2 regions of the Butyrivibrio sp. AD3002 genome follow, and region 2 is predicted to be linked to the other one. Evidence: a T-box and tRNA genes for the amino acid it is inferred to sense, from the RefSeq annotation. Region 2 holds a T-box; the other holds one or more tRNA genes.
The links. The T-box of region 2 lies ahead of G596_RS0112415 (proline--tRNA ligase). A T-box ahead of a tRNA ligase gene usually reads a tRNA of that ligase, here a tRNA-Pro.
Positions count from the first base shown of each region.

Region 1: it encodes a tRNA-Pro, which carries the amino acid that the T-box ahead of G596_RS0112415 (proline--tRNA ligase) is inferred to sense. The anticodon was not compared.

Region 1 covers NZ_ATVV01000028.1:22,474-37,959, forward strand. Annotated here, with positions in the region: gene G596_RS0116380 (leucine-rich repeat domain-containing protein) at 1-1,220, shown strand, start outside; gene G596_RS0116385 (TrpB-like pyridoxal phosphate-dependent enzyme) at 1,388-2,764, shown strand; gene G596_RS0116390 (ATP-binding protein) at 3,028-4,146, shown strand; tRNA gene G596_RS0116395 (tRNA-Pro) at 4,221-4,294, shown strand; gene tnpA (IS200/IS605 family transposase) at 4,479-4,937, opposite strand; gene G596_RS22610 (RNA-guided endonuclease InsQ/TnpB family protein) at 5,009-6,436, shown strand; gene G596_RS0116410 (CPBP family intramembrane glutamic endopeptidase) at 6,512-7,462, shown strand; gene G596_RS22615 (translation factor GTPase family protein) at 7,512-10,223, shown strand; gene G596_RS24065 (CAP domain-containing protein) at 10,255-11,556, shown strand; gene G596_RS0116425 (serine O-acetyltransferase) at 11,646-12,572, shown strand; gene G596_RS24070 (flagellar hook protein FlgE) at 12,715-14,058, shown strand; gene G596_RS0116435 (adaptor protein MecA) at 14,307-15,074, shown strand; gene G596_RS25325 (hypothetical protein) at 15,076-15,486, shown strand, end outside.
Region 2 covers NZ_ATVV01000016.1:87,389-102,874, reverse strand. Annotated here, with positions in the region: gene G596_RS0112435 (metal ABC transporter substrate-binding protein) at 1-493, shown strand, start outside; gene G596_RS0112430 (metal ABC transporter ATP-binding protein) at 523-1,242, shown strand; gene G596_RS0112425 (metal ABC transporter permease) at 1,244-2,083, shown strand; gene G596_RS22055 (hypothetical protein) at 2,080-2,679, shown strand; T-box leader at 2,739-2,994, shown strand; gene G596_RS0112415 (proline--tRNA ligase) at 3,119-4,861, shown strand; gene G596_RS23880 (TetR/AcrR family transcriptional regulator) at 5,033-5,659, shown strand; gene G596_RS0112405 (ABC transporter ATP-binding protein) at 5,736-6,584, shown strand; gene G596_RS0112400 (fluoroquinolone export ABC transporter permease subunit) at 6,597-7,277, shown strand; gene G596_RS0112395 (hypothetical protein) at 7,281-7,994, shown strand; gene G596_RS0112390 (5' nucleotidase, NT5C type) at 8,063-8,692, shown strand; gene G596_RS0112385 (NAD(P)H-dependent oxidoreductase) at 8,689-9,243, shown strand; gene G596_RS0112380 (GNAT family N-acetyltransferase) at 9,312-9,794, shown strand; gene G596_RS26095 (ATP-binding cassette domain-containing protein) at 9,733-10,050, shown strand; gene G596_RS24920 (hypothetical protein) at 10,002-10,199, shown strand; gene G596_RS0112365 (phenylpyruvate tautomerase MIF-related protein) at 10,220-10,564, shown strand; gene G596_RS0112360 (HAD family hydrolase) at 10,661-11,335, shown strand; gene G596_RS22045 (metallophosphoesterase family protein) at 11,391-12,296, shown strand; gene G596_RS0112350 (glycerate kinase family protein) at 12,293-13,471, shown strand; gene G596_RS0112345 (radical SAM protein) at 13,874-14,776, shown strand; gene G596_RS0112340 (coproporphyrinogen-III oxidase family protein) at 14,788-15,486, shown strand, end outside.

The DNA of each region.
Region 1 (15,486 bases), on a different contig from region 2:
TAGGTGAGAATGATCCTTATCATGCAGAGAATACTTCATCAACTATTGCGATTGGTGAGCAGAGAACAGCCATTGTAGGCGGGACGATTGAAACAACTACTACTGATACTATTAATAAAAAAACATATTTGGGCTATGACGATGAGGGAGATTTTGGTCCGATAGAAACTGGTACGACAAAAACATATAAGCATCTTTCCGTAGCTGATTTCACAAATTGGCAATCTGATACACCAGCTGTAGCAACGGTAACAAATGGTGTTGTTACTGGTGTATCCTCAGGATCGGCTTGGATTTCGGCATCCTATACTTGGACTGATGCGAATGGTGTAGCACAGGCGCCTATAAATATTGGTGCCTGGATATATGTACAAAAGGCACCGGTTGATGATTATGTAATTCCGGTACAAGTTGACCTTGCTGTTGGTGAGACCTTTACAATTCCGTCACCTCCTGTTACATACAGAAAAGGAACACAGGTAGACGCATCATTCATAGAGTTCGACGATGATGATTTTGGTGAAGAATTTGGAGATGATGCGAAGTGGGATGATGCAAAAAAAGTATTTTCAGGATCAATTGCTTCCTTTGACAAGACAACTAAAGCACTTACAGCGAAAGCAGCTGGAAATATAAGTATTCGTTTCGGATATAAGACAGCTGAGAATAATGTTGAACATTGGGGACACTATTATATATTCCACATCAAGGAAGCTGTAGGTTCAGTAGTACCTGACGATTATGGCGAAGCAAATTACAAGATTCTGAACGCTCATGAAGTTGCTTATGCAGGAATGGTTAAGGTTACAAATAAGCCTGTTATCCCTAGCGAAGTATTCATCAATAATACTGAATACGATGTTGTTGAGATTGCTGACGGAGCATTCAAGGGCACATCAATCGTATCTGTAACAGTGCCTGTTCAACTCAAGAAGATTGGCGCTTCTGCATTTGAGAACTGCAAGAAGCTCACAAGCCTTGATATCTCCAGCACAGATGTTGAGCAGATTGGTGCCGCTGCATTTGCAGGCTGCGTAAAGTGCAAGGAACTCACAGTAAACGGTGATAAGGTTAAGACCTATGGCGCAGGCGCATTCAAGAAGTTTAAGAAAAAGAATGTCATAAACGTTGAAGCATCTTCCAAGAAGGTATTTAAGAGTGCTTCCAAGAAGATTAAGAAGGCCGGCGGAAAGAAAGCTAAGATCGTTGAGCAGGACTAATATTTGATTTAAGTATTGTGACATTCAAGAGAGTTAAATTTAATACGGCTCCGGAGGGATTTCCCCTCCGGGGTCTTTTTTGTTTTATTAGGAAACGCTTGACTGATAAACTCCGACTGTGCTTTAATGGTTTAAAGTGTTGAAGAATCGACAAAGGAGAAACAGTCATGAGTAATGAAGCAAAAATCCCTTATAAAATCTATCTTAGTGAGGATGAAATACCGAAGCAATGGTATAACGTCAGAGCTGATATGAAAAATAAGCCGGCTCCGCTCCTTAATCCCGGAACCCTTAAGCCTATGAGTTTTGATGAGCTTCGCCCGGTATTCTGTGATGAGCTTATAAAGCAGGAGCTTGACGATACTACAGCTTATATCGATATTCCGCAGGAGATCCAGGACTTCTATAAGATGTACAGACCGTCACCCCTGGTTAGGGCTTACTGTCTTGAGAAGGCGCTCGATACACCTGCTAAGATCTACTACAAATTCGAGGGTAACAATACCAGCGGAAGCCACAAGCTCAATTCCGCAATTGTTCAGGCATATTATGCAAAACAGCAGGGCCTTAAGGGCGTGACCACCGAGACCGGCGCAGGTCAGTGGGGAACAGCTCTTTCCATGGCATCTGCATACCTTGGCATCGACTGCAAGGTCTACATGGTAAAGGTATCCTATGAGCAGAAGCCCTTCAGACGTGAAGTTATGCGTACCTACGGGGCAAGCGTAACACCTTCACCTTCGATGGATACCGAGATCGGAAGAAAAATAAATGCGGAGCACCCCGGAACCACAGGAAGCCTTGGATGCGCAATTTCAGAGGCTGTAGAGGTAGCAACCAAAACTGAAGGCTACAGATATGTTCTTGGAAGCGTTTTGAACCAGGTGCTCTTACATCAGTCTGTCATCGGCCTTGAGGCAAAAGCTGCCCTTGATAAATACGGCATCAAGCCCGACGTTGTCATCGGCTGTGCAGGAGGCGGATCAAACCTCGGCGGTCTCATCTCACCCTTCATGGGAGAGAAGCTCAGAGGTGAGCAGGACTACAGAATAGTTGCTGTTGAGCCCGCAAGCTGTCCGAGCTTCACAAGAGGAAAATTCGCTTATGATTTCTGCGATACAGGAATGGTATGCCCTCTTGCCAAGATGTACACACTCGGAAGCAACTTCATTCCTTCCGCAAACCACGCCGGTGGACTTCGTTATCACGGCATGAGCCCCGTTTTGTCACAGCTCTATCATGATGGTTACATGGAGGCAGTATCCGTAGAGCAGACCTCAGTATTCGAGGCAGCAGAGCAGTTTGCAAGAGTTGAAGGTATCCTTCCCGCACCTGAGAGCAGCCATGCTATCAGGGCCGCTATCGATGAGGCTCTTAAGTGCAAGGAAACAGGCGAGGAAAAGACAATTCTTTTCGGCCTTACCGGAACCGGCTATTTCGATATGGTGGCATACCAGAAGTTCAATGACGGTGAGATGTCCGACTACATCCCGACCGACGCAGAGCTGGAGGCAAGTTTCGCCAAGCTGCCCAAAGTAGATTAAAAAGTACATTCCATGTTTAAGAGGTTATATATCCACCTTGTAGGAGACTCTACAGGGTGGATTTTTTGTGTGTTTTACATGCTATGCCCCTCATCTAGAGAAAGGCGAATCACACGCTAAAAAGCGTAAAATTATTTGACCAATAGAAAAAAAGAGAATAAAATAGTAAAAAAGAGAAAAAATAGAAAAAATAAGAAAATAATATACAAAAATAGTAAAAAATAGAAAATATAAATAATAATAGTAAAAAGATAGGAGAGATTATGGCTGTTAAAATTGATCCATTCACTCTGACACCGGGAGTTGCGGGAAAGCCCTATATCGACTGTGGTATAGCAGATGAAATCATTACAAATTTTAAGAGCAGTGAATCGTCAAAGTTCGTATATAAGATAACCGGACTCAGAGGCTCGGGGAAGTCTGTAGAATATGGTAAGGTTCTGCAGACGCTTGAGAAGGATGAAAACTGGCTTGTCTATCCTCTCGCAGCAGAGGGAAGTGGGGTAACAACGCTCATTTCATATCTTAGTCAGGAAGATTTCATAAACGAAAAAAAGACAGAAACATCCATAAAAACGAGTGCAACTGCCGAAGGGGGCATTCCAATTATATCCGGAAAGGGAAGCATAGAAGTAACCAAAACCTATGCCGAGAATAATGTTTTTTATGATAAGGAGGCAACTCTGGCAAGCATGATTGCCAAGGCAAACAAGAAAAATCGCAATGTCCTCGTTATGATAGATGATATTTCCAGAACGGAAAGCACAGTAGAACTCCTTTCTATATTGGGGACTATGTTTAACAGGGGCAGACGGGTGTATCTTGTTGTAAGTGGACTTTCAAAGAACATAGAAGAGTTTTTCACAATTAGTAAGAAAGATCCAAGGAGTGAGACGGTTTCCAAAAGTCTGTCATTCTTCAGGCGAGGAGACACGAGAGAAGTAAAGCCACTGGATAAATTTGATATCGCAAATAACTACGAAAAATATCTTGGCGTGGACGCTTTAGAGGCAAAGAGATTATATGATATGACTCTTGGCTATGCGTATGCATATCAAGTGTTGGGCTCATTATACTTTAATAAAAAAGAATCAGAAACGCTCGAAGATCTGATTCCTGACTATGAGAGAACGCTGTTTAAATCTTATAATCTTGATTGGCCTGAACTGACTGATAAGGAACAGGATTTTATTAGAAGCTTTTATAAGGGGAAGACCGGAAAAGCAAAAGATACAAAAGCCTATATGTCTAATCCGGACACTTATAATACATACAAAGACCGCCTGATTGACAAGCATTTCTTTTCTGCTGACAAGAGAGGCTACCTGGAACCAAAGCTTCCAAGATTTGACAGATTCATAGAAATATGGTGTGACGAATAAAATAAAATATTTTTAAAAAAATAAAAATAGTAGTTGCTTTTCTCCCCGTGACGTGATAAGATACCATTTGTCGCCGGGGTGTAGCGCAGTTGGTTAGCGCGCTATCTTAGGGAGGTAGAGGCCGCGAGTTCGAGTCCCGCCACTCCGACTACTTAAGACTTTGGAAGAGATTCCAAAGTCTTTTTTTCTATATAAATAGTATTAGTTTCCGCAAAAACAATTAAAACCATGTATTTCGCTGAATAAGTGTTGTATATCGTTTCTTGATAAGGTATTATAAAAGACTAGCGAGAAAACCCCTTCCGACGAGTCGGTAGGGGATGAATCGCACATCACCGCTTGGATTTGCTGTATTTTCCGGATAGGACATATTTGCGATGGTGTTCATCTGTCCTCTGCTCCTCGATATACTTTTTAACTGTTTCAATTGAGACAGACCCTGTTGTGGCACAGAAATAGCTTGAACTCCAGAACGGGGTATCACCTAATAGATACTTCTGTATATGTCCTTTGTATTTCAGATGGACTTCCTTTGAAAGCCCTGACTTGAGCATGTTTACTAGCTTAGACGGTGCAACATCCGGTGGCATGGAAACAAGCAGATGCATGTGGTCTCCATCTGTCTCTATGCTCAGCACTTTGGTGTTCATCCTGCCGCAAAGATACTCTGCATGGTTTTTAATGAAATCACCCATCTCGTCGGTAATGACTCTTTTTCTGTATTTAGTTACAAAAATGATGTGGTAAGTAAGAAGATAAACTGAATGTGATCCGCGTCTGTAATTGTCCATAAACAACTCCCCTTAAAAGAACATTTGTTTGATGTTTAGCATTAAATATGCTATAATACTAAATATAAGCTATGCCAAAGGAGAAATCAACCGTGTACAGGACAAGGCAGTACAGGATAAACAGAAACAATGATCTATATGACTACTGCTGCAATATCTGTCTTGCATCAGCATCACTGTATAACCGTGCAAATTTCATCCTAAGGCAGTACTCTTCTGCAGTAGAGGCCATGAATTCATACAAGCCCCTTTTTGAAAACCAGATGAAGGTTTTCAGAATCGTGAGCGATTCCCTTTACGGAACCAAATATGAGCCAAAGGGGCAGTGGCTTTCCTACAATTCCATGGACTATCTGTTAAAGAGTACCAATGACAGGGCATACTATGGCATGCCCTCACAGGCAAATCAGCAGATACTGAAACTACTGATGCGTGACTATAAGTCCTTCTTTGAGGCAGTGAAGGCATATGGCAGGGATAAGTCTGCATTTACAGGAAGACCGCATATGCCGGGATATGTCCGCAATGGAAAGATGAAGACAGCAGTCCTTACAAATCAGATATGCAGGATAAAGGATGGAAAACTTCTCAAATTTCCGGGGACAAAAGAGATACTTGAACTTGGGGATGTATCATTTTCATGGAAACTCAAGGAAGTGCGCATAAAGCCGAGCGGAAGGGATTTCGTGATCGATGTCGTAATGGAGATGGAGAACAAAGGGATTGAGCCAAAAGATGACAGCTCTATATTAAAGGAATTAAGAGAGATGGATGATATCTCAGATATGAGAGTGATGGCAATAGATCCCGGAACAGACAACATCGCCGCTGTTGTCAATAACTTTGGTAACAGGCCGTTCGTCATAAAGGGAGGCATCGTCAAATCCATCAACCAGCTCTATAACAAGGGGATCGGAAGGCTCTCGTCATGTGCCATGACCTGCAATCAGAGATACCGCACGAGAAGGATGGAAATCCTTACCGGTAAGAGAAACAGAAGAATAAAAGACCAGTTCCATAAGATAAGCAGACAGTTAGCTGACTATGCAAGGGATAACCATGTGGATGTGGTTGTGATGGGACACAATGTATTCCAGAAGCAGGAGATAGGGATCGGACATATAGGAAACCAGAATTTTGTGCAGATACCAATGCTGGTATTTGCTGATATGCTCCGCTATAAGCTTGAAGAATACGGGATAAGATTTGTCCTGACAGAGGAGAGCTATACCTCAAAGGCTGATTTCCTTGCACAGGATGATATTCCGGTATATAAAAAAGGCGATAATACAGAGTATGTCTTTTCAGGGAAAAGAATAAAGAGAGGGCTGTACAGACATTTCGATGGAACAGTGACAAACGCAGATATAAACGGAGCTGCAAATATCTTAAGGAAAGTATTCCCAAAGGTAACACAATGGGATAGAGGCATAGTGGACATGCCTTGTTCTGCAGGATGCGTAGAGCATACTGCAGGTTCATGCCGCGAAGCGGCATAACAGAAACCCTTTCCGATGTGGAGTCGGTGAGGGTGGTCCATCTGAACTATGATAAAAGTATTTGGAGGGATGAATATGACAAAACAGCAAGAATCTGAAAATATGGGGATTGTTTTTCTTGTAGTACTTCTTCTTAACATCATCGTTAGCGTTGGCGGAACGTTCATCGCTATGAAGGGCGTTAAAGTGGGAATTTGGGGCTCCGTACTCTGCGAAGCAGCACTTCTTATTCCGGTCCTTGTTTATGTATTTAAAAGTGGTCAGTCTTTTACGGAAGCCATGGGCCTTCATAAGATCAAGATATCGACCGTACTTCTGACAATAGTTCTAAATATCGTTATCACACCGATATGGGTATTCGCTAATTTCTTTTCACAGCTCTTTGTACCCAACACGGTTGCTCAGAGTGCGAATAGTATGTTATCCGGCTCGGCAGGTTTTGCAATTCTGGTTGTTTCGCTGCTTCCGCCTTTTATTGAAGAGTTTGCTTTCAGAGGACTGCTTTTCGGAACTTACAAAAGAGTGTCTACTATTGTGAAGGCTGCGCTTATTTCCGCGCTTTTCTTCGGACTCATTCATTTGAATTTTAACCAGTTCTGCTATGCGTTTGTGCTTGGAGTTATCTTTGCTTTCGTAAATGTTGCAAGCGGAAGCATTATTACATCCATGATCATGCATTTCCTTATCAACTCCTTTAACATGCTCCTGGTTTATGCCGCAATGCTTGCTGCTAATACGATGGGGCAGGATCTTTCGGCAGTTGCTGAATCGCAGAGACAGAGCATGCTGGTTCCCACCATCGTATTCTTTTTCCTTGCGATAGCTTTTGCATTTGTTGCAAAGATTGTTATGAGGGGAATTGCCAGGAATGAAGGAAATTTAGAGGAGTTTGATTCGATTTTTAAAAAGAACGGTTCCGAGCAGGCTGATAGCGCGCCTGTATTTACGCTTCCGGCTATTATTGCAACAGTAATCGGCGTTGCAGGAGTTATCGGGTTCTCCTATATGATGATGATGATGAACTGATAGCAATAGGAAATACCGCTTATATCAAAACTGTGCTATTATTGTGGTTATGGAAACTACAGGAAAAAAACACTTAAACATTGGAATATATGCCCACGTTGACGCCGGTAAGACTACCCTGTCGGAGGCACTTTTGTACCTCACAGGGGCGGTCAGGAAATCCGGCCGCGTGGATCATGGTGATACCTTTTTTGACTCATACTCTTTGGAGAGATCAAGGGGTATCACCATTTTTTCTAAGCAGGCGGAGCTTGATCTGTCTGAAAATACGCATGTGACGCTTCTCGATACTCCCGGGCATGCCGATTTTGCCCCCGAGACCGAGCGCACCATGAAGGTGCTCGATGCCGCGATTCTTATCATTAGCGGCGCCGATGGCGTAACTTCCCAGGTTCATACACTGTGGAAGCTTCTTTCTCATTACAAAGTCCCAATCTATATTTTTGTAAATAAAATGGACCAGCCTCAGTCTGACAAGGACCGCATCCTCGAAGACATTAAAAAGAGGCTTTCGGACAACGTGGTGGATTTTTCGGAGATGGATTTAGGTAGTGATGCCTTCCAGGAATCCCTCGCTGTCTGCGACGAAGCCCTCTTAAATGCCTATCTGGAAGAAGGCCGAGAAGTCACAGAGGACGACATTCGCAGCCTAATCTTTTCAAGGAAGCTTTTCCCTTGCCTCTTTGGAAGTGCGCTGAAAATGGGGGGCGTTAAGGAACTGATAGCTCTTCTTGACGACTTTGCGAAAGCTCCCGATTATTCGGAGGATTTTGCGGCCAGAGTTTACAAGATTTCAAGAGATACAAACGGCACAAGGCTCACCTGGCTTAAGGTCATGGGCGGAGCCCTACATGTGCGTGATGTCCTTACCATGCCCGCAGCGGGAGGGGCGAAGGCAGGAGAACCCATCTCAGCCAAAATCGATCAGATTCGCATCTATTCGGGCGAAAAGTATGAACTCCTTCAGGAGGCAGAGGCAGGCCGAATTGTGGCCGTAACAGGCCTTGATACGTCCTATGCCGGGCAGGGACTTGGCGCCCTCACAGGAGAATTGACCGAGGTGCTCTCGCCGATTCTGTCGTCCAGAATCATCCTTCCGGAAGGCGCAGATGCTTTTGCTGCCTACAAACAGCTTCTCGAGTTGTCCGAAGAGGAGCCGCTCTTATCAGTAAAAAAGGATGAAGAAACAGGCGACCTCTCCGTCAGGGTTATGGGCGAAGTTCAGATGGAAATCCTAAAGCACAGATGCATGGAGCGCTTTGGACTTGATATAGATTTTGGCGATGAGAGCATCGTCTATAAGGAGACAATCAAGGCACCTGTCGAGGGTGTTGGACACTTTGAGCCGCTGCGGCACTACGCAGAGGTTCATCTGCTTCTTACACCCGGAGAGCCCGGAAGCGGACTTTCCTTTGAAGCTGATTGTCCGGTGGATGATCTTGCGATTAACTGGCAGAACCTCATTTTGTCCCACTTAGAAGAATTCAGGATTCGCGGAGTCCTCACGGGTTCTGAGATCACAGACATGAAAATCACTGTGATCGGCGGAAGATCCCACCTAAAGCACACCGAGGGCGGAGACTTTAGAGAAGCGACCATGCGCGCCGTTAGGCAGGGACTTATGATGGCAGAGAGCATTTTGCTTGAGCCGGTCTATGATTTTACAGCTGAGCTTCCTTCTGAAAACATCGGAAGGCTGCTAAGTGATATCCAGAAAATGAACGGAACGACAAATCCTCCTGAGATGCTTCCTGACGGAACATCGAGCGTTACAGGTTCAGTGCCTGCTTCCGAGCTTTCGGATTATGCGAGAGAGATTATCTCCTATACACATGGCGCGGGTAGAATCAGCCTCTCACTTCGCGGCTTCGAGCCATGTCATAACGCTGAAGAAGTTATCGCCGAAAAGGACTACGATCCCGAGCGCGATATTGCACAGCCCACAGGCAGTGTTTTTTGCTCACATGGTGCGGGGACCGTTATTCCTTGGAACGAAGTAAGAAACCATATGCATGTCGATACCGGCTGGTCGACAGATGCCGGGAAGAATTCAGTAGAGACAGATCTTACGAGCCTTGGCGATAAGCTGCAGAGCTTTAAATCAGAGGAGGTCAGAAGAGAAAAAGAGCTGACCTACGAGGAACGCACCAGGCAGTACAATGCCACAATTCAGGAGCTTGATAATATTTTTGAACGAACCTACGGACCCGTTAAGCCGCGCTACGATGCCAAGGCCGACGAAGAGAGAAGGCGAAAGGCTGCAAACAAAGCACCGGAGAAGAAATACCGCGCGCAGAAGGAATTTTCACCGGATGATGCCTACCTTCTCGTCGATGGCTACAATATCATCTATGCAAACGATGAGCTTAGAAGCCTGGCGGAATCAGATATGAAGTCCGCGCGCGATAAGCTGATGGATATTCTCTCGAATTTCCAGGGCTACAGAAGAGAGACGGTGATCCTGGTATTCGACGCCTATAGAGTTCCCGGCGGAACGGAGCACGTGCTTAAATATCACAATCTCGATGTGGTATTCACTAAGGAGGCCGAGACCGCCGATCAGTACATTGAGCGTACAGCTCATGAGTACAGCAAGAAAAATCGCGTGACCGTCGCCACCTCCGATGCCATCGAGCAGGTCATAATCTACGGCGCCGGTGCTATGCGAATGAGTGCTTCCGACTTCTGGTACGAAGTGAAGCGAACCGAGGATGAGATAAGGGGGCTTATAGAAAATCCATCCCCTTCGTTTTATAATTGAAAATAATCATATATACATGAGGGAGTCCGGTATGAAAAACTCAAAACTTTTTACCCACAAGAAAATTCTGTCCATCCTTCTGGCGGCAGCTCTTTTGCTGTCACCTGCTGCTCCTTGCGGCGGCACACTTAACGTAGGTGCGAAGGAGGAAGTTAAGAAGACCGTAGAGCTCGTAGTTGCAAAGCCGGTTATTACCGATGTCAGCAACGAATACAAGGGCCTTTTGGTGAGCTGGAAACAGGCGGATAATGCTCTGGGCTATTATGTTTTCAGAAGGCAGAAGTCCTCTGCCCCCTGGGAGCTTCAGGCTGATTTGCCGGGGGATACGCTTTCATATCTTGATAAGGATGCGATGAAAGAAGGCGGCATCTACACCTATATGCTTAAGGGCTACAACGGTGAGATTCTTTCAGAGGAATCCGCGCCTAAGACTGCGACAAGGTTCCCGGTTTCCAGGGTTGGAATCAATATAAAGTATGCTCAGAAATCTGCGAGAAACATGCAGAAGATGATAAATGACTTCAGAACGGGTAAGGACACCTGGCTCTGGAATGAGACCAACACCAAGCAGGTTTATACCTATGACCTTAATAAACTTGCCTATGATTATAAGCTTGAAAAAATCGCGATGCTAAGAGCAGCGGAGATTGCGCTTAAGTTCAATCACGAGAGGCCAAACGGCAGGATGTGTTTCAGTGCGCTGGATGAGAGCGACTACAACTATACCTATGCCGGTGAAAATATCGCCTATGGTTACAAGACCGCGAAGGCAGCTTTTGAGGCCTTTCAGGAAGTGAATGAAAAGTACGCAGGTCAGGGCCACCGCAGAAACATGCTAAATCCCAATTACAATGTATGTGCCATCGGTCACGCTAAGGTAAAGGGAGTGCACTACTGGGTACAGCTTTTCGCAAATACAACGGATGATTCCGACTACACCAAGACGGTAAGCACTACCAAGAAAGTCAATATGTATATCTCGACGGACGACCTTTCTTCCTATAAGAAGACGCTTAAATCCCTGGGCGCGAAGATATCGGACTACGCCCCGCAGAAAACGTCCTTTGTGGCTATTGCCGGTTTTAAGGGAAAAGTGGTCATGGCCTATAACAAGGCAATCGGAGCCACCGGCTATGAGATTTACAGGTCTGATAAGAAAAAGGGCGGCTTTAAGAAAGTCGGCACGATTACGAGCCAGCTTAAGCTTGAGTACACTGACAGAAAGGTTTCGCGCAAAAAGAAGTATTACTATTATATAGTTCCTTACAGAGTGGCCCATGACGAAAGAATTTACGGGAAGAAGTCGGAAACAAAAGAAGTAAAGACAAAATGATGGACTAATAATCCTAAATGGGTTATTCTGTTACAAATTATAAATACCGGCAGACGGATTAGGCTGACCGGGGAGAGCAGGTAGGAGAGATGGATATTGGAGAGCGTCAGAATCTGAGAACCGAGATAGAGGGGATCGTAGAGCTTATTCTTGATGACTACAACAAGGGTAGAGATGTTGATCAGATGGACATTTTCAACCAGCCCGACAGAGACGTGGTCATTGATATTGTGAAAAAGCTGCTGCGTGTCATTTATCCCGGATATTTCAGAGATAAGATTTATAGAAGCTATAACGACTACAACAGGGTTGCGGTTATCATAGAGGATGCGATTTACAATCTGCAGAAGCAGGTGGCAATAGCTTACAGGCACGGCGGTGATTATGAAAATGCGTCCGATGAAACTCTGACCTGTGGAGCAAGATGCATTACGCATGAATTTTTCAAAAAGATTCCGGACATCAGAGCGCTTATAGACACCGATCTGCAGGCGACTTTTGACGGTGATCCCGCAGCGTTTAGCAAGGAGGAGATTATACTGTCCTATCCGGGACTTCTCGCAACTGCGATAAATCGTATGGCTCATGAGCTCTATCTGCTGAAGGTGCCGCTTATTCCGAGAATCATGACAGAGTACGCTCATTCGAAGACCGGAATCGATATTCATCCCGGAGCAACCATCGGCAAGTACTTTATGATAGATCACGGAACAGGCATAGTTATCGGTGAGACAACCATCATCGGTGAGCATGTAAAGGTATATCAGGGTGTCACCATCGGCGCGCTTTCTACAAAGGGTGGACAGGCCCTTAAGGGAGCTAAGAGACATCCCACGATTGAGGACAATGTTACTATCTACGCCGGAGCTTCTATCCTTGGCGGTGAGACGGTAATCGGACACGATTCCGTAGTGGGATCCAACGCATTCCTCACATCTTCCGTAGCACCCGGAACCAGAGTAAGCATTAAGAACCAGGAGCTTCAGATCAAGAACGGAAGCTCGAAGGATTTCTAATTAAATATGATCAATAAAGTAGCACTGTGAAAGTTGTTTTTCACGGTGCTATTTTTATTCTAAAGAATTTGCTGCTGCTTACCGAAATAAAAGATGTAGGTATAAGACTGCACTTTTATGTTTACACGAAAGCGGTGAGATTATGATGAGATCATTGTGGTCCGGAGTTGCCGGACTTAAAACACACCAGATTCAGATGGATGTTATCGGTAATAACGTAGCTAACGTAAATACAACATCCTACAAGGCTCAGAAAACCACCTTTGGAGATCTTTTATACCAGAATGCGAGAAGAGCAAACGGTCCTACTCAAGTAAGAGGCGGAACAAACGCCAAGCAGGTAGGTCTCGGTGCGAAATACTCGGCCATTATGACCAATATCGCAAAGCAGGGCTCAATACAGCAGACAGACAGCGTATTTGACCTTAGTATTACAGGCGATTCATTTTTCGTAATTGAAAATCATAAGGGCGAGATGAACTACTCAAGAGACGGCTCCTTCACAGTTGATGCGCAGGGCTATCTCGTAACCAGAGCCGACGGCTACTATGTAAGAGGTATACAGGCAGCTGATGATGCCAAGACAGCCGAGGATCTTGCAGCAGGAGCAACAGACAGACTGCAGATTCTTCCTATCGGCGAGGATGGGAACCTTATAAAAATGGACGGCGAAGCAACTTCCTACGCGAGAGTTACAGGAAACATCAGCAGAACCGATGACCTCCTTGATCCCAATAAGGGTAGAACCGTAGACCTCGAGTTCTACGGAGCAGATGGCAAAACTTATACAGTAAGAATGAAATTCGATAATGCGGGTGATGACAACGACTCAACCTATCGCGCAAACATCACGGGCATTATGGATGAAAATCATCAGATGATAGAGGGCGGCGTTCCCGAGAATTTGTCGGTAGCCCTTACTTATGATCCTGAAACCGGAAAATTTACCGGTGCTGACGGAAATGCAAACGGACAAATTCAGCTTCAATTTGAAGGCGATGCGGCAGCAGCAGGCGGGTTCACTCTTGATTTCTCAGGAACAACAAATTATGCACCGCTTAACGGTGCGTCCAGTTCCGCACTTGCAACCTACAGAGGCGACAGAGAAGGAAACGGCGAGGGCTATCCCGAAGGCGATATGAACGGTGTAGCTATCGCAAGAGACGGTACCATCACAAGACTTTACAGCAACGGACAAAACAGAGTTGCAGGAAAAATCGCAGTTGCAGAGTTTGCAAATGTAACCGGTCTTAACAAAGAGGGTGAAAACCTCTACTCCGTAACTGGCAACTCAGGACCTGCACAGCTGATGTGGGTTAACGATGACGGTGGTTACATGACTTCCGGAACATTGGAGATGAGTAACGTCGATCTGTCAACAGAATTCACTGATATGATCATCACACAGCGTGGCTTCCAGGCCAACAGCCGTGTCATCACCGTATCGGACACCCTCCTGGACGAACTCAGACAACTCAAGAGATAAGGATTGTAATAATACGCCCGCCGGATATCTGGCGGGCTGTTTTTAATTGCGTTCACCAATTTTTCAAATATTCGTTTGGAAATTATGTAATAAAATAGGTGCTTTGAGCCGAAATATGTAGTACAATAAAGGTAGAAGAAGATGAATTTTGCGACAATTAGCACTCAACACTAGACAGTGCTAACATCATGTGATACAATCACTAAACATAGCAATTCATTTTTCAAAGGGAAAGGAGATGAGGCTATATGGTAATCGTTAAAATGAACAATACGACAGTAGAATGCAGTATCGCTGCGTCGGAACTTCGTGAAATCGGCCTCACCCCGGAAGCAATCATGAACGGAGAGAAGAAGACCGTTCCGTTTATGGCGCAGCTGAACAGGGAAGTTGGCGAGCAGCTTGGGTATAATCCCGAAACAGAAGTGCTCATGATGAGCAAGAACATGATGATGGACGGAAGTGTGCGCATTTTTGCAATTAAGATGTCCAACGAGGACATCCAGAAATCCGCAGACAGGATCCGTGGATCGGCAGAGGCCATTTTGAGAGAGATGACCCAGGAGAGAGTAGACTCCATCAAGGCTAAGACCGGTTTTGATAAGGGACAGGCACTCAATGAGATGATCGGACATGTATCAGAGCTCATTGAACAGATATATGATCAGGATGAGGAGCAGGATCCTCAGATTGAAGCGATGGCTAAGCCCATTGTCAACACTGAGAAATATATGGCGAGATTCAAGGACATCAATTCCGCAGCCAGATTCGCGAAGGTATCCTACAGTCTTCCTATTACAGGATCCAAGCTCTACAAGGAAAACGACGAGTACTTCGTAACACTGGTGCTTGAGCCCGACGGAGAGAACGCAGTATACGATCTTCGCAGGTGCGGACTTGAGTACGCCGAGGAGCTCATGATGAACTCCCCTGAGCAGACACACGTTGAGGAAACCGCTAAATGCATTATTAAGGAGGACGCACTCCTTCACTTAAAGGACATGCTGGCAAAATAACATGAATGTGACGGTATACGATTTTACGGGAATCTACGAGAACGAGGGCTTTGACTTTTATAAAAAAGAGGGCGCTCGTTCTCTTTTTTGCTCATTAAAAGATATAAGCGGCACCAACTGCATATGCGACGACTACGCTTACAAAGAGATCAGGGAAAAGGTGAAGGCTTTGGATGCATCTTCTTCGCGCGAACCTGTAATAAGCTTTTTTGACAATGGGAATTATCATTATATGTCTAAGCTTCTGATGGATGTCTTGTGTGAAAAATCCGGCATTGAAGGTAGTAACTCTTCGCCTGAATTTGATCTCATCTTTTTTGACCACCATCCCGATATGAAGTGGACTTCCTACGGCGAGGTTTTATCCTGCGGAAGCTGGGTGCTTAATGCGCTTAAGGATAGAAAGGAACTG
Region 2 (15,486 bases):
CATCACTGAGAAGATCGCCGATGCTCTTGCAACCATCGATCCTGAGAATGCAGATACCTACAAGGCTAACGCAGATGACTATATGGGAAAACTTGCTTCTCTTGATTCTGCCTATGAAAGCGCGGTATCCGGAGCTTCCGTAAAGACGGTTCTGTTCGGAGACAGATTTCCCTTCAGATATATGACTGATGACTACGGCCTTGATTACTACGCAGCCTTTGTCGGATGCTCTGCTGAGACTGAGGCGAGCTTTGAGACTATAGCTTTCTTATCGGGAAAAGTGGATGAGCTCGGACTTAAGAGCGTGCTTACGATTGAGGGACAAAATCACAAGATTGCGGAAACAATAATAAGCAATACAAAAGATAAAAATCAGCAGATTTTGACAATGGATTCCATGCAGAGCACAACCTCTGAGGATGTTGAGAGCGGCGTGTCCTACCTCGGAATCATGGAGCAGAATCTTGAAGTATTAAAGGAATCGCTCGAGTAACGAAGCACATTCAGAAAGTGAGAATTATTATGAAGTTATTATCTGTCAGCAACCTGACTCTTGGTTATGACCACGCAGTAGTGGCAAGGAATTTGCATTTTGAGGTTAATGAGGGTGACTATCTTTGCATCGTCGGGGAAAACGGCTCCGGAAAAACGACTCTCATGAAAACACTCCTTGGCCTTTGCGACAAGGTCTCCGGTGATGTGATTTTTGGAAACGGAATAACAAAAAATGAAATAGGATATCTTCCGCAACAGACGATCGTTCAGAGGGACTTTCCTGCGTCAGTAAAGGAAATCGTAATCTCCGGATGCCAGACTAAGCCTGGGTTTCGACCTTTTTACACAAAGAAAGAAAAAGAGCTTGCGGATAAGAATATGGAAAAGCTGGGGATTACAGAGCTTGCTGACAGATGCTACAGAGAACTCTCCGGCGGACAACAGCAACGAGTCCTTCTGGCCAGAGCTCTCTGTGCCGCAGGGAAAATTCTTCTTCTGGATGAACCTGTGTCGGGACTTGATCCGCAGATTACAGGGGAGATGTACGAGCTTATAAGCAAGCTGAATGTTGACGGAATGACGATAATCATGATATCCCATGATATTCAGGCAGCGATAAGATATGCAAGCCATATTCTGTATATGTCGGATGATATCTTCTTTGGAACCGCCGAGGAATTCATGGCGAGCGAAAAAGGTAAACTTTTTATCGAGTATGAAAAACTTAACACAAGGAGGGCAGTGTGACATGGAAAAGCTTTTATTTTATATGCAATATCCCTTTGTAAGATATGCACTGATTGTCGGTGTTCTGATAGCTCTGTGTTCATCGCTTCTTGGAGTAACGCTCGTCCTGAAAAGATATTCCTATATCGGAGATGGGCTCTCACATGTGGCTTTTGGCGGGATTGCGGTGGCAAGCGTAGTGAATCTCACAAACAGAATGACACTGGTTCTTCCGATAACGATAATCAGCGCGATTTTTCTGCTAAGGACAAGCCGTAATGCGAAGGTGAAGGGGGATGCCGCAATCGCCATGATATCAGTCGGTGCACTGGCTTTCGGATATCTTATTATGAACGTGTTCGGGACGAGTTCCAACCTGACAGGTGATGTCTGCACGACGCTTTTCGGATCGACATCGATCCTGACGCTCACGATGACTGATGTATGGCTGTGCGTGGTTATGTCGGTGTTTGTTGTGGCTGCGTATGTGCTTCTATATAACAGAATTTTCGCAGTGACTTTTGATGAAAACTTCGCCAGGGCTGTCGGAACCAAAGTGGATTTTTACAACCTTCTTATCGCGGTGGTTACTGCAATTATCATTGTTCTTGCGATGAACCTTGTGGGTTCGCTTTTGATATCGGCACTTATTATTTTTCCGGCACTATCGGCGATGAGACTGTTTACCAGCTTTAAAAATGTGACTGTTTTTTCTGCAGTATTTTCCGTAGTGTGTGCGCTTGTGGGAATCATTGTTTCCATACTTGCCGGTACACCTGTAGGCTCAACCATTGTTGCTATCGACGCGGTTGGCTTTGCAATCTGCTGTGGCGGATCGCTAGCAGGGAGGAAGCTTGCATGAATAAAAATGTGATAAGGAACTTGCTGATAGTATGCTGTATGCTTGTGCTTGCGACAGCGTGTGGAAGCAAAAATGAAGAAGGGGAAATTACGGAAGACTTAACTTCAGACGTATACGATATATCAACAGAGACAGCTACCAAAGATGAAATCGACACATTAATAGATAGTTCTTCCGCAGACGAAACTGACACACCAACAGAAGCCACTGCTACAACTGCATCAGACGCATCAACACTAACCGCAGGCACAGATTCAACCGACACCTCCGAGGTTGATCTCACAGCGATGTCATCCACCATGATCTACGCGGAGGTATATCAGATGATGATGACTCCGGGCATGTATGTCGGAAGAAAGGTGAAGATGCAAGGCCTTTATGACATCTACCACGACGATACCACCGGGAAGGACTATCACTCTTGCATAATAACGGATGCGACCGCTTGCTGCGCCCAGGGAATTGAGTTCGAACTGGCAGATGGGAACTATCCGGAGACAGATGTTCCGGAAGTGACAGTGGAGGGTATTTTCAATACCTATGAGGAGAACGGTGCGATGTACTGCACACTCACAGATGCAAGGCTCCTAAATTAAACCAGGCTTCGCTGAGAGAAAAGGGCTTGTATTTTTTCTGATATGGATTAAAATAACAGTTAAATGCTAAGAACAGAAATAGTAGGTATCTTGAGACCTTCAGAGAGGAGCCGGTTGGTGAGAGGCTTCGGTTTTCGGATATTGAACCCGTCTGGGAGCAGCAGAAGGGAAAACTGATTTTATTCAAGAGAATCAGAAACTTCTGACGGAGGTCACCGTGATCATAGACATGCGAGTGCTTGCTTGCAATGAGGTGCAGGTTTTCAGGCCTGAATTTAGGTGGTAACGCGGATAAAAACATTATTCGTCCTAAGTGTACAAATAAAGTATGCTTAGGACTTTTCTTTTGCGAAGCATTTTCGAGTTCGTGTCTGCTTCACACGCAAAGGTCAACAGGCATACACAACCTCATTATTTGTTGTGAAAGGAGTTATGCATTATGAAACTTAGCAAATTAGTCGGAGTGAGATTCAAGGAAAAGCCCGCTTTCTGTGTGATTGACAGTCACACTTACAGCCTTCGCGGCGGTTATGTAAAGCGTGTATCAAACGGTATTTTTTCACTTTACACGCCCATGAAGAAAGTTACTCAGAACATCGAGAAGATCCTGAGAGAGGAAATGGACGGTGTGGATTGCCAGGAAGTCATGTTTCCTGTGGTTCTTCCGGGAGCACTTTGGGAGGAATCAGGACGCTATGAGAGCGTTGGCGAAGAGCTTTTGAGATTCAAGGATCGTAATGATACTCCTATGGTACTTGGTATGACCCATGAGGAGGCAGCTGTTCATCTTGCGAGAGAGTACGGAAGCACCTATGCAAATTATCCTTTCGCTTTTTATCAGATACAGACTAAGTATCGTGACGAGGCACGCCCCAGAGCAGGACTTATAAGAGTACGTGAGTTTACAATGAAGGATGCTTATTCTTTCCACACTTCTCAGGAAGACCTTGAGAAATACTATGACAGAATGGCAAACGCTTATGACAGAATTTTCGAGAGAGCTGGTATTCCTGATGTTATCTCGGTTAAGTCTGATTCGGGTATGATAGGAGGAAGCGTATCTCACGAGTATATGCTGCTTACGGACGCAGGAGAGGATTCCATTGCACTGTGTGATGACTGCGGTTACAGCGCAAATATGGAGGCAGCTGAAACAACCGTGGACAATTCCGGATGCACGCCTGCAGGTGAGCTTAAGAAGGTTTACACACCTGATTGCAAGACCATCGAAGATGTATGCGCTTTCCTAAAGAGCAAAGTTGAGGAGTCCTGTAAGGCTGTTGTTTATCAGATAAATGCGACCGATGAGTACGTTGTTGTTTTCATTCGCGGAGACTACGAGGTCAATGAGACGAAGCTTGTAAACTACCTCCATGAGGAGGTTCACCCGGCTGAGATCACTGAGGAATCGGGACTTGTTGCCGGCTTCTGCGGACCTTACGAGCAGCACGGCAATTGCAGGATTGTTTATGATAAGTCACTTGAAGGCATCGAGAACCTGTGTTGCGGCGGCAACGAGACAAACTATCACTACACAGGCCTTAACATCAAGAGAGACATCGGAGATGTGGAGTACGTTGATGTCAGCAAAATTCGTGACGGTGACATCTGTCCCTGCTGCGGTAAGAAAACCATAAGAATCAGCAGAGGTATTGAGGTCGGTAATATTTTCCAGCTCGGTACCAAATACTCAGACAGCATGAAGATGACCTATACGGATGAGGACGGTAGTTCCAAGACACCCATCATGGGATGCTACGGAATCGGTGTTGGTCGCCTTGCAGCAAGTATCATGGAAGCCCGCCACGATGACAAGGGGCCTATCTGGCCCATCACTGTTGCACCCTGGAAGGTGCATGTTTGCTGCATGAGAAGAGATGACGATGCCTGCAGAGAAGCAGCTGACAAGATCTATGAGGAACTCACAAACATGGGCGTAGAGGTTATCTATGATGACAGAGATGTCCGCGCCGGCGTCATGTTTGCCGATGCAGATCTCCTGGGCGTTCCGGTTCGCGTGATTGTTGGTCCCAAGGCTCTTGCTAACGGAGAGATTGAGCTCTGCACAAGAGATAAGAGCGTACAGCTCTCTGTGAAAAAAGAAGATATCATCGCTGAAACCAAGAAGCTCATGGATTCTCTTTATGAAGAGATTAATTCCAAGGTGAAGAGCAGAATATAATAAAATGCCCCTTTTACAGGATGAAAATAGTCCTGTAAAAGGGGTATTTTTATGCCCTGAATTATTTTTTTGACTAAAAATATAAAAATAGTCAGAAAAGCATTGACATCGATGTGTGAGAAGGGCTATTATGACTAAAAATACAAATTTGGTCAAAAAGAGGATAAGTATATGCCAAAAACCTACACAGAAAGTGAAAGAGAGCAGATCATTATCCGCTTAAAGAAAGCAGCCAATGAGATGCTGATGAAAAAAGGTGTCAAGAAGACTACCGTGGATGAGTTGGTAAAACTTGCCGGAATTCCAAAGGGAACATTCTACCTTTTTTATCCATGTAAAGAGGTGCTGTTTTTCGATGCGGCCCAGGATTTCCATGAGCAGGTGGATGACTATATTACAAAGGGATTTCTTTCCATAATCGCAAGCCATAATATTGATCCCGAGGAGGAGGGAGCCTTCTCTGAATGTATCGATGAGATCGCTGAGGTGATCCTCGGGGCGATGGAAATTACAACCACTTCCTGCCTCAAGGTACTGCTTGAGCCTGAGGCGATGAACCAGGTTCTTTCGAAGCTTCCGGAGGATCTGCTTCAAAACCACAGGGATCAGGACACCCGTATGGGAGCAGGTATTATAGCAAAAGTGGCTGCAAGGAAGGGGCTCGACGTCGAGGCAGTTGTTGGATCCTTTTCAATGATTTTATTCGGTTCTATGTACAAGCATGTCATTGGAGAGGAGAACCTCAGAGAGAGCATGCGCATGCTGGTAAAAGGACTGGTTATACAGATTTTGGAATAAAACTCAGGATTCTAATAACTGTACGATTTTTAGGACAGCATAAAAAAGAGGAGATCAGGCTATGACAGACAACAAGGTGATTGATGTTAGAAATGTTTATTTCAGCTACAGTAAAACTCCCTTTCTGAAGGACATTACTTTTTCTGTAGATAAGGGAGAAATTTTCGGATTCCTCGGACCCTCCGGTGCAGGTAAGAGCACCCTGCAGAAGGTGCTTACCGGAATATGCACAAACTATGAGGGGAGCGCCAGCATTCTAGGTACCGAGAGCAAAAATCACGGCAAGGATTTTTATGAGAAAATCGGTGTCGATTTTGAATTCCCGAGCCTTTTTGATAAGCTTTCCGCCAGGGAAAATCTCAAATACTTCGCGTCACTCTACAGCGGAAACAAAAGGGATATCGATGAACTTCTAAAGGAAGTCGGCTTGTATGAGCACGCAGATAAGAAGGTTTCAGCTTTTTCCAAGGGCATGAAATCCAGACTGAACTTCATCAAGTCGCTGATCCACGATCCGGACGTGCTGTTTCTGGATGAGCCCACCAGCGGCCTTGATCCCAATAACGCCAAGATTATGAAGGACCTTATCCGGAATGAGAAGGAGAAGGGGAAGACCATCATTCTCACTACGCACGACATGCAGGATGCGACCGAGCTTTGTGACAGAGTTGTGTTTATCGTGGACGGCCAGATGAAGGCGGTGGATACTCCGCATAATTTCATTATGAGTCGCGGTGCAGCCAGAGTGACCTACACCTATATGGAGAACGGACAGGAGCGAATGGTGAGCACGATTCTTTCGGACATCAGTGGCGACGAGACTTTAAAGCAGCTTATTGATGAAAACCGGATAACCTCGATTCACAGCGGGGAGCCCACACTCAATGATATTTTTATTGAGATAACCGGCACACATTTGGACTAACGGGTGACTACTATGAGACAAGCGAATGTAATAAAAGGTGACATCATCTTTCAGTGGAAGTACGGCTTTTATTTTCTGTACGTCCTCGTAATTCTGGTTTACATGATAATCTTCTCATTCTTTGAAGGAAATATCAGGAACATCATTGTGTCCTGCTGCGTATATTCGGATCCGGCTGCAATGGGGATGTTCTTTATGGGAGCGTTGATCCTGCTTGAAAAGAGCCAGCATATCACAAGCTCAATAGTAATTTCGCCGGTTACACCCACAGAGTATATCTTCGGAAAAGTGATTTCCTTTGCGATAATCTCTCTGGTTGTGGGGCTTGTGTTGATCCTTTTTGGATCTACCTATAACCTGTTTTTGTGTATGGCGGGGATACTCGCAGGATCGATTCTCTTTAGCCTGTGCGGAGTTATAGTTGGAACAAAGGTCAGTAACCTCAATCAATACATACTGGGTACCGTGCCCTTTGAAGTTATAGGTTTTGCGCCTGTTATCGTGTATAGAGCAGGGATTATGTGGGACAATCCGCTGATGCTGATTCACCCCGGATGCGCAGCTATGAGGCTGATTGAGGGAAATACCGATATGTTGCCATTTTCACTGATAAGCCTTGCTGCGTGGATTGGAGTTCTGTATCTTATCGCACAAAGATGCGTCATTAGAATGTATAAGAATGTTGGAGAATAAACTATGAGTGCTACATGTAAGATGTTTGGATTTATGGTAAAACAGATAACCCGCGATATGATGATGATCATGCTGGTCATCGCACCCTTTTTGGTGGGGAGTATCTTCAGATTCGGAGTACCGATTTTTGAGGAAAAGATTCTTGCAGGGTTTGGTTATGGCAGCTTTCTTGTGCCCTACTATGATTTTTTCAGTTGGCTCCTTGCAATTCTCACGGGTATGATGTTTGCCTTCATAGGAGGACTTGTGGTTCTTGGAGAAATCGACGACGGGATCGCAAAATATATACTGGTGACACCGCCCGGAGAAAACGGGTATCTTCTATCAAGAATCCTTCTTCCAGGAGTGATATCGGGAGCCATGACAGCGGTTATTCTTCCTGTATTTGCCCTTACAAAGTTGAGTATTCCCGTAATTTTTGTTATGGTTATTTCATCATCACTTTGCGGAATAATCACATCCTTTCTTGTTGTGGCCATATCTTCCAACAAGGTAGAGGGCATGGCAGTTGGCAAGTTGTCCGGCCTGTTTGGCATCACCTTTTTTGTTCCGTTTTTCATAAAGGGAGCAGTCAGATATGTGTTTATCCCATTTCCCATGTATCATGTGGGTGTGTGGTCGAAGGATGAGACGCCCGTAAGCCTTTTTATTGCAGCTGTTCTTTTTGCAATATGGGGCGCGGTGTTGCTTAAGCTTTTCAGAAGAAAATTTCAATAATGCCTTCCCCCTATGAAAGGGGGAAGGTGTCAGCGTAGCTGACGGATGAGGGGTAAAAGGAGATAATTATGTACAGCAGAGAACCGCTGAAAATTTACGTAGATTTTGATGATTGTCTATGCGAGACGGCACTATCTTTTGTCGAGATCGCATCCAGACTTTTTGGGAAAAATGTCCCCTACGAAGAGCTCCATTCCTTTAATCTTCAGGAGTCCTTTTCACTGAATGATGAAGAATACGCTGAGCTGATGAAGGAGGGACATCGCCCCGAGATTCTTCTTTCCTATGAAGAGACGCCCGGAGCATCAAGGGTTCTTAATGAACTAATTGATGAGGGACATGAAGTTTTTGTAATTACAGGCCGTCCTTTCGCAGCTTATGAGGCATCAAAACAGTGGCTTGAGGAGCATGATTTAAGTCGCCCGAAGCTATTTTTTCTTAATAAATACGGAAGAGACTTTTTCTATAAAGGCGGTGAGTTCAACCTGGAACTCGAGGACTATTACAAGATGCATTTTGATTATGCGGTGGAGGATTCACCCATGGCTTTCGGATTCTTCGATCATCTGCCGGATCTAAATGTCCTGGTGTTTGACAGACCCTGGAACAGCAAAGCAGAATTTCCCGGTGCAAACTATCATCGCTGCACCGACTGGGATATAATTCGTGACCGGATCAGAAAAGGAGGAATAAAATGATTCTTTACATTGATGCGTGTGTTCGTGAAAATTCCAGAACTAAGAGACTTGCGGATGCTCTTATGGAAAAACTCTCAGGAGAGGTCAAGTATGTAAAGCTGGAAGATATCAGTTTTGAGACCACAAGCGAAGAATATCTGACTAAGAGAGAAAATCTCATTGAGCAGTGCGCTTTCGATGATAAGATGTTTGATCTTGCAAGACAGTTTGCCAAGGCGGATACGATAGTTATCGCTGCGCCTTATTGGGATCTGTCTTTTCCTGCAAAATTGAAGCAGTATATTGAAGCCATAAATGTACTTGGAATCACCTTTTTATATACCCCGGAGGGCATGCCCAAGGGAATGTGTAAGGCTGACAAACTATACTATGTTACGACAGCCGGCGGCCCTGTGGTTCCCGATGAATACGGCTATGGCTATATAAAAGCGCTCGCTGAGAGTTACTACGGAATTAAGGACGTGAGCCTTATAAAGGCCAGCGGACTCGACGTTCTGGGAGCAGACGTCGATGCAATTATGAACGAAGCGATTGCTTCCATTTCAGTGTGAAAAGTTTGAACTATACTAATAAGAATGCCGTAAGGTTGAGAAAGAGGTTTTGATGTGGAGGTAATAAAGTGGGGGAAATTGAACTCGCAACAAAGAACGACAGAGAGCAGATACTGGCTTTATATGAGATGCAAAAGGGCAGGGAGTTTTGTGCGTGGGATGAGGATTATCCGTCGAATGAAACGATTGACTTTGATCTGTCCAGAGATGCTCTGTTTATTATAAAGGAAGATGATAAGGTAATTGCTGCAATTTCTCTTGAAGTAGACGAAGCTGTGGATAGCCTGGAATGTTGGAATAAAGAACTTTTTCCCGGGGGAGAGCTTGCACGTGTTGCGGTGGATCCGTCCATGCAGGGTAAGGGAATTGCAAGAAAACTTATGCAGCGCGGTATGGATGAACTCAAAGCGCGCGGCTACAAGAGCATCCATTTTCTTGTGAATAAGTACAATGTAAAAGCTATACGTTGCTACTCGGTTTTTGATTTTAATGTTGTCGGCGAATGCTTCATGTACGATCAGGACTTCCTGTGCTACGAGAAGGCGCTGTAATAGGAGGCTTAGAAGTTTCGGGATGTGTATGAAAAAAGGAGAACGGATGGCTTACAAGCAGAACAGTGAAAAAATCATAACTCTTGAAAATGCGACTAAAATATATGCCGGAAACACGGTGCTGGATGGCATTTCACTTTCGTTTGTCAGGGGGGAGTCTGTCGCTTTTATTGGACACAACGGCTGCGGGAAAAGCACGATGTTCTTTTGCTTGATGAGCCTCTTTCGGACAACAATTTTTTCACAAGAAACATGACCGCTTTTGATGTGATATTCGGCGGCCTGATTATCTTTGTGAGCGGACTTGCAGGTATGCTACTGATCTGCATTCATATGGTGGGCTATTTTCTGGTGGTTATGCTATTGAAAATCAAGTTATTGGGAATTAAGAAGTTCAGATTTTAATGATATAGGAGGAAAAAGTCATGCCATTTATTTCAACAAAAACAAATGTAACAGTATCAAAAGAAAAAGAAGTTCAGCTCAAAGAGCGTCTTGGAAAGGCAATCTCAATCATCCCCGGAAAGAGCGAGAGCTGGCTCATGCTGGCCATTGAAGGTGATATTCCAATGTACTTCAGGGGAGATGATTCTGCGCCTACCGCATTCATTGAGGTTAAGATTTACGGTAATGCATCTCCGGATACCTATGGGAAGATGACAAAGGAACTGACCGGAATATACGGCGACATTCTTGGGGTAGCGCCTGATCATATGTATATCCGCTATTTCGGATCTGATGATTGGGGATGGAACGGAAACAATTTCTGATAGATAGTGAGGATGCTTAAGGAGCGCATTGTGCATGCGCTCCTTTTATTTTATTATAGTATCTATGTGAAAAAAGACTTTTGCGGAGGAGATGAAATGGGCGATATTGCAGCTATGAAAAAATTTGAGGCGGTAGTTTTTGATATGGACGGAGTCATCTTCGACTCCGAGAGAGCAACAATGTATTGCTGGATAGAGCTGGCTGAGAAGTACGGGATTGAAGGGATTGAGAAGCCTTATCTTGAGTGCACCGGCACAAATGATGCAAAGACAAGAGAAATCATGATGAACGCCTATGGACCGGATTTTCCTTATGATGAGTACGCGAAGGAAGCTTCGAAGATGTACCATGAAAAATATGATGGCGGAAGACTCCCGATGAAAAGCGGAGTTTTTGAGATTTTGGATTTTTTGAAGAATAATGGGAAAAAGATTGCCCTTGCATCATCAACCAGAAGGCAGACCGTAGTTAACCAGCTAAGGGATGCGAAAATTCTGGACTATTTTGATGAGATAGTAACGGGAGATATGGTTTCAAAGAGTAAGCCTGAGCCTGACATTTTTCTGCTCGCCTGTGAGAAAATAGGCGTTGCACCGGAAAATGCCTATGCGATCGAGGACTCCTTCAACGGCATAAGAGCCGCTCACAGAGGCGGGCTTCGGCCGATAATGGTTCCGGATCTTCTGCCTGCGGACGATGAGATGAAACAGCTTTCGGAAGCAGTGCTCGATAGTTTGAACGACGTGATTATTTATTTTTCTCAGAATTAGCCTTCCCCCTGGGGGAAGGTGGCGCGAAGCGCCGGATGAGGGGAAGGAGGTTCCCATGAAAATCGGAATCCTATCCGATATACACAGCAATATAGTGGCCTTTAAGGAATGCATAAAGTATTTGGAGAAGGAAGGCTGCGATGAATATATTTTCCTTGGCGACTATGTGTCTGACACACCCTACACCAGGGAAACAATGGACTGTCTCTACGAGTTTATCGGCTCGCATACATGCCACCTTCTAAGGGGGAACAGAGAAGAGTACATGCTCGGGCAGCAGAAGGTACTAAAAGAAGGCAGGCGAGATCAGTTTTGGAGATACAATTCCGCAAGTGGGAATCTGCTTTTTACCTATGAACAATTGACTGATGAGGACCTGGATTTTTTCAGTAAATTACCAATTACTTTCGATTATGAAAAAAACGGCTATCCCACAATTAGGTGCTGTCACGGATCGCCGGTAAGTTCCAGGGAACTCATACAGCTTGGAAGTGATGAAGCAAGGTCCTGGCTCGATAAGATTCCGTGCGATTACATGATATGTGCGCACACCCATTTCCCCGGAGAATATGTTTACAAAGACAAGCATTATATGAACTCGGGATGCATCGGAATATCCATAAATGATGCAGGATTTGCTCAGTGCATGATCCTGGAGGACGAGCTATCTGATGGCAAAGTTGTATGGAAGCCGACATTTCTGAAGATACCTTATGACAATAAAAAAGTGGTTCACGACATGGTTTCATTTGGACTTCTTGAGAAAGGAAAATGGTTCATCAATTGCAACATCAAAATCCTTTTAACCGGAGAGGACCGCGCAGCGGAGATGGTAGCGCTGGCAGCAAAGCTCTCGGAGGAAGCCGGAGAACAGACCGTGTGGCCGGAGATTGACGAGAAGTATTTTGCACTTGCGGCAGAGGAATTTAATATTCCGGATTACCGGGAGGAGGCTTTATGAAAATAGTGACAGCCATAGATTCCTTTAAAGGGAGCATGTCCTCAATCGAGGCAGGAAATGCCTTTGCAAAAGGAGCGAGGAAAGTTGATCCAGACATAGAAGTTATAGTCAGACCTCTTGCGGATGGCGGCGAAGGAACTGTGGACGCCCTTATAGAAGGCATGAACGGACAGCGGATATCAGTGACTGTGTCAGGACCTTTAGGTAAACCAGTCATTTGCGATTACGGAATTATAAGTGAGAAAAAGCTGGCAGTAATTGAAATGAGCGGAGCAGCAGGCATTACGCTGCTTTCAGAGAGTGAGCTGAGTCCGCTTGATACTACGACCTACGGCGTCGGAGAAGTGATAAGAGATGCAATCGGCAAGGGATGCAGGAGATTCATAGTCGGAATCGGCGGAAGCGCCACAAACGACGGAGGAACAGGAATGCTTTCAGCCCTTGGCTACGAATTTCTTGATAAAAAAGGAGAGCCGATAGCCCTCGGAGCAAAGGGCCTTAAAGACCTTGCAGAAATTTCGGATGAGCATGTACTTCCGGAGCTTAAGGACTGCGAATTTCTGGTTGCCTGTGATGTGAAAAATCCGCTATGCGGACCAAACGGCTGCAGTGCAATATACGGACCTCAGAAGGGTGCAACCCCTGAGATGATAGGGGATATGGACAAGTGGCTTGAGAACTATGCAAGGTTGGCTATGGCAAAATACCCTGCAGATGCTAAGTGTCAGGGGACTAGTGCAGATGCTGAATATCCTGGGACCGGAGCAGCCGGCGGAATGGGCTTTGCCTTTCTTGTTTTTACAAATGCTACGCTGAAGCCCGGAATTGAGCTTGTTCTGGAGGAGACGAAGCTTGCGGAATATATAAAAGATGCAGACCTCGTCGTAACAGGTGAGGGCATGCTGGATGCGCAGACAGCGATGGGGAAGGCACCTGTCGGTGTAGCAGCACTTGCAAAAAAGTATGGCAAGACCGTAATCGCTTTCGCGGGCAGTGTTACAGAGGACGCCGGTGCCTGCAACAAAGCCGGAATTGATGCCTATTTTCCTATAGTCAGAGGTGTCACGACGCTTGAAGAAGCAATGCAGAAAGAGACTGCCATGAAGAATATGGAAGCTGCGGCTAAGCAGGTGATATCACTTTATGAGGTAAGTACGCGTTGCAAGGTGATTTGATGATTATTATGAGTGTATCTGTGTTTTGAAGGAAAATAAGGAAAACACAGATGATAATTTTGGCTGTATCTGTGTCTTGAAGGAAAATTAAGAAAACACAGACGATTATATGGGGTGATATCTGTGCTTAGATGAAAAATAGAAAAAACACAGATGACAACTTGGGAATCATCTGTGTTTTGAAGAAAACTGGGAAAAACACAGACGTTGCTCTAGAGGACTATCTGTGAAACAGAAAGAAATTTTAAAAACACAGAAGCTGTCCTATAAAGCATCTGTGAAATGGAAAGAAAAGTAAAAAACACAGATACTATCCCCAAAACGCATCTGTGAAATGAAAAGAAAAGCTAAAAGCACAGAAATCACCACTAAAGAAGAATAAGCACGCAAGGTGGGGAGGACATGAAAGCATCAGCATTTTGGCCGCTTATGCGGTTTGGAGTAAAGACAGTATTATTTAAGAAAAAGGATCCAATCCTGGGGACGGTTATAGTTACAGATAAGTGCAACTTAAAGTGCAAGCACTGCTCGGTAAACAACATAACGGCGGTGATGCATCCCTATGGACAGATAAAAGGTGAGATGAAGCAGCTCTTTGATATGGGCGTAAAAATTCTCTTTTTCTGCGGAGGCGAGACCTTTATCTGGAGAGATGGCGATAGGACTATAAAAGACCTTGTTCATGAAGCTAAAGCCATGGGTTTTCTCATAGTAAATGTGGTTACGAATGGGACATTTCCGATTGATCTTCCGGAGGCGGACCTGATACTGCTAAGTCTTGACGGAGACAGGGAGAGACATAACGCGGTCAGAGGCGACACCTACGATACCATCATGGAGAATATTAAAAATGCGACTTCGGACAACATCTGTTTTTACATGGCGGTCAATCAGATAAATAAGGATGCTATTCGAGACGTCTGCTATACAGCAAGAGACATGAAAAATGTCCGTGCAGTGTCCTTCAATTTCCATACGCCTTATCCCGATACGAGGGAGCTTGCGCTGTCTAAGGAAGAGAAGGCTCAGTGCTGTGAGGTTATATCGCAGATGATGGATGAGGGAGTTCCGGTCTTTAATTTAAAGAGCGCATTTCCGTACCTCATAAACAACAGCTTTCCCACACCCTGTGCGCAGTGCCTTGTAATCGAAAACGGCAAGATATCAGTGTGCGGACGATGCATCGATGTGCCCGGACTTTGCGATGAGTGCGGTTACTTCTTCGTTGCCGAGTACACACTTTTGTTTGGCGGCAACTTAAGAGTTATTTTTGAGATGTTTAGAACTTACTTGAAATACGTGTAATAGGATTTTATATGAGCTTTAAAACTGAACTTACAAGGATGTGGTTTACCAGAAGTCTTGAACCATTTACTTTTACCAATGAATACGACAACGAACTGGATTACGGAAAAGCCGAGCAATTGGGGCTCTACGTGCACATTCCGTTTTGCAGATCCATTTGCAACTTCTGTCCCTACTGCAAAGAGATTTATGATGAGAACAAAATGAGTGAGTACATAGATGCTCTCATCAAAGAGATACATCTTGTGGGCAGCAGGTATAAGGAAAAGAAGACAGTGACCAGCCTCTATTTCGGAGGTGGAACACCAGCGCTCGCAGCAGACAGAATTGGCGACATAGTAGGTGCTCTTAAGGAGCACTTCGTAATAACGGACGGAATTGGCTTAGAACTTCATCCGGATAATGTAGAACCTCAAACGCTAAGAAAACTGAAGGAAGCCGGTGTCACAAGAATCAGCATAGGAATACAATCCTTTCTGGAAAAATACGGCAGCGTACTTGGAAGAAAAAGCATTGATATAGATGCAATGAACAGGGCTTTGGACGAGGTGCCCTTTGATACTGTTTCCATGGACCTTATTTTTGCACTTCCCGGGCAGACAATAGAAGATTTGAAGTCAGATATAGATAAGGCCTTTGAGACCGGAGCCAATCATGTGGCAGTCTATCCCTTCATTGATTTTACCTTCACGAAAAGTCCGGTCAAGGCG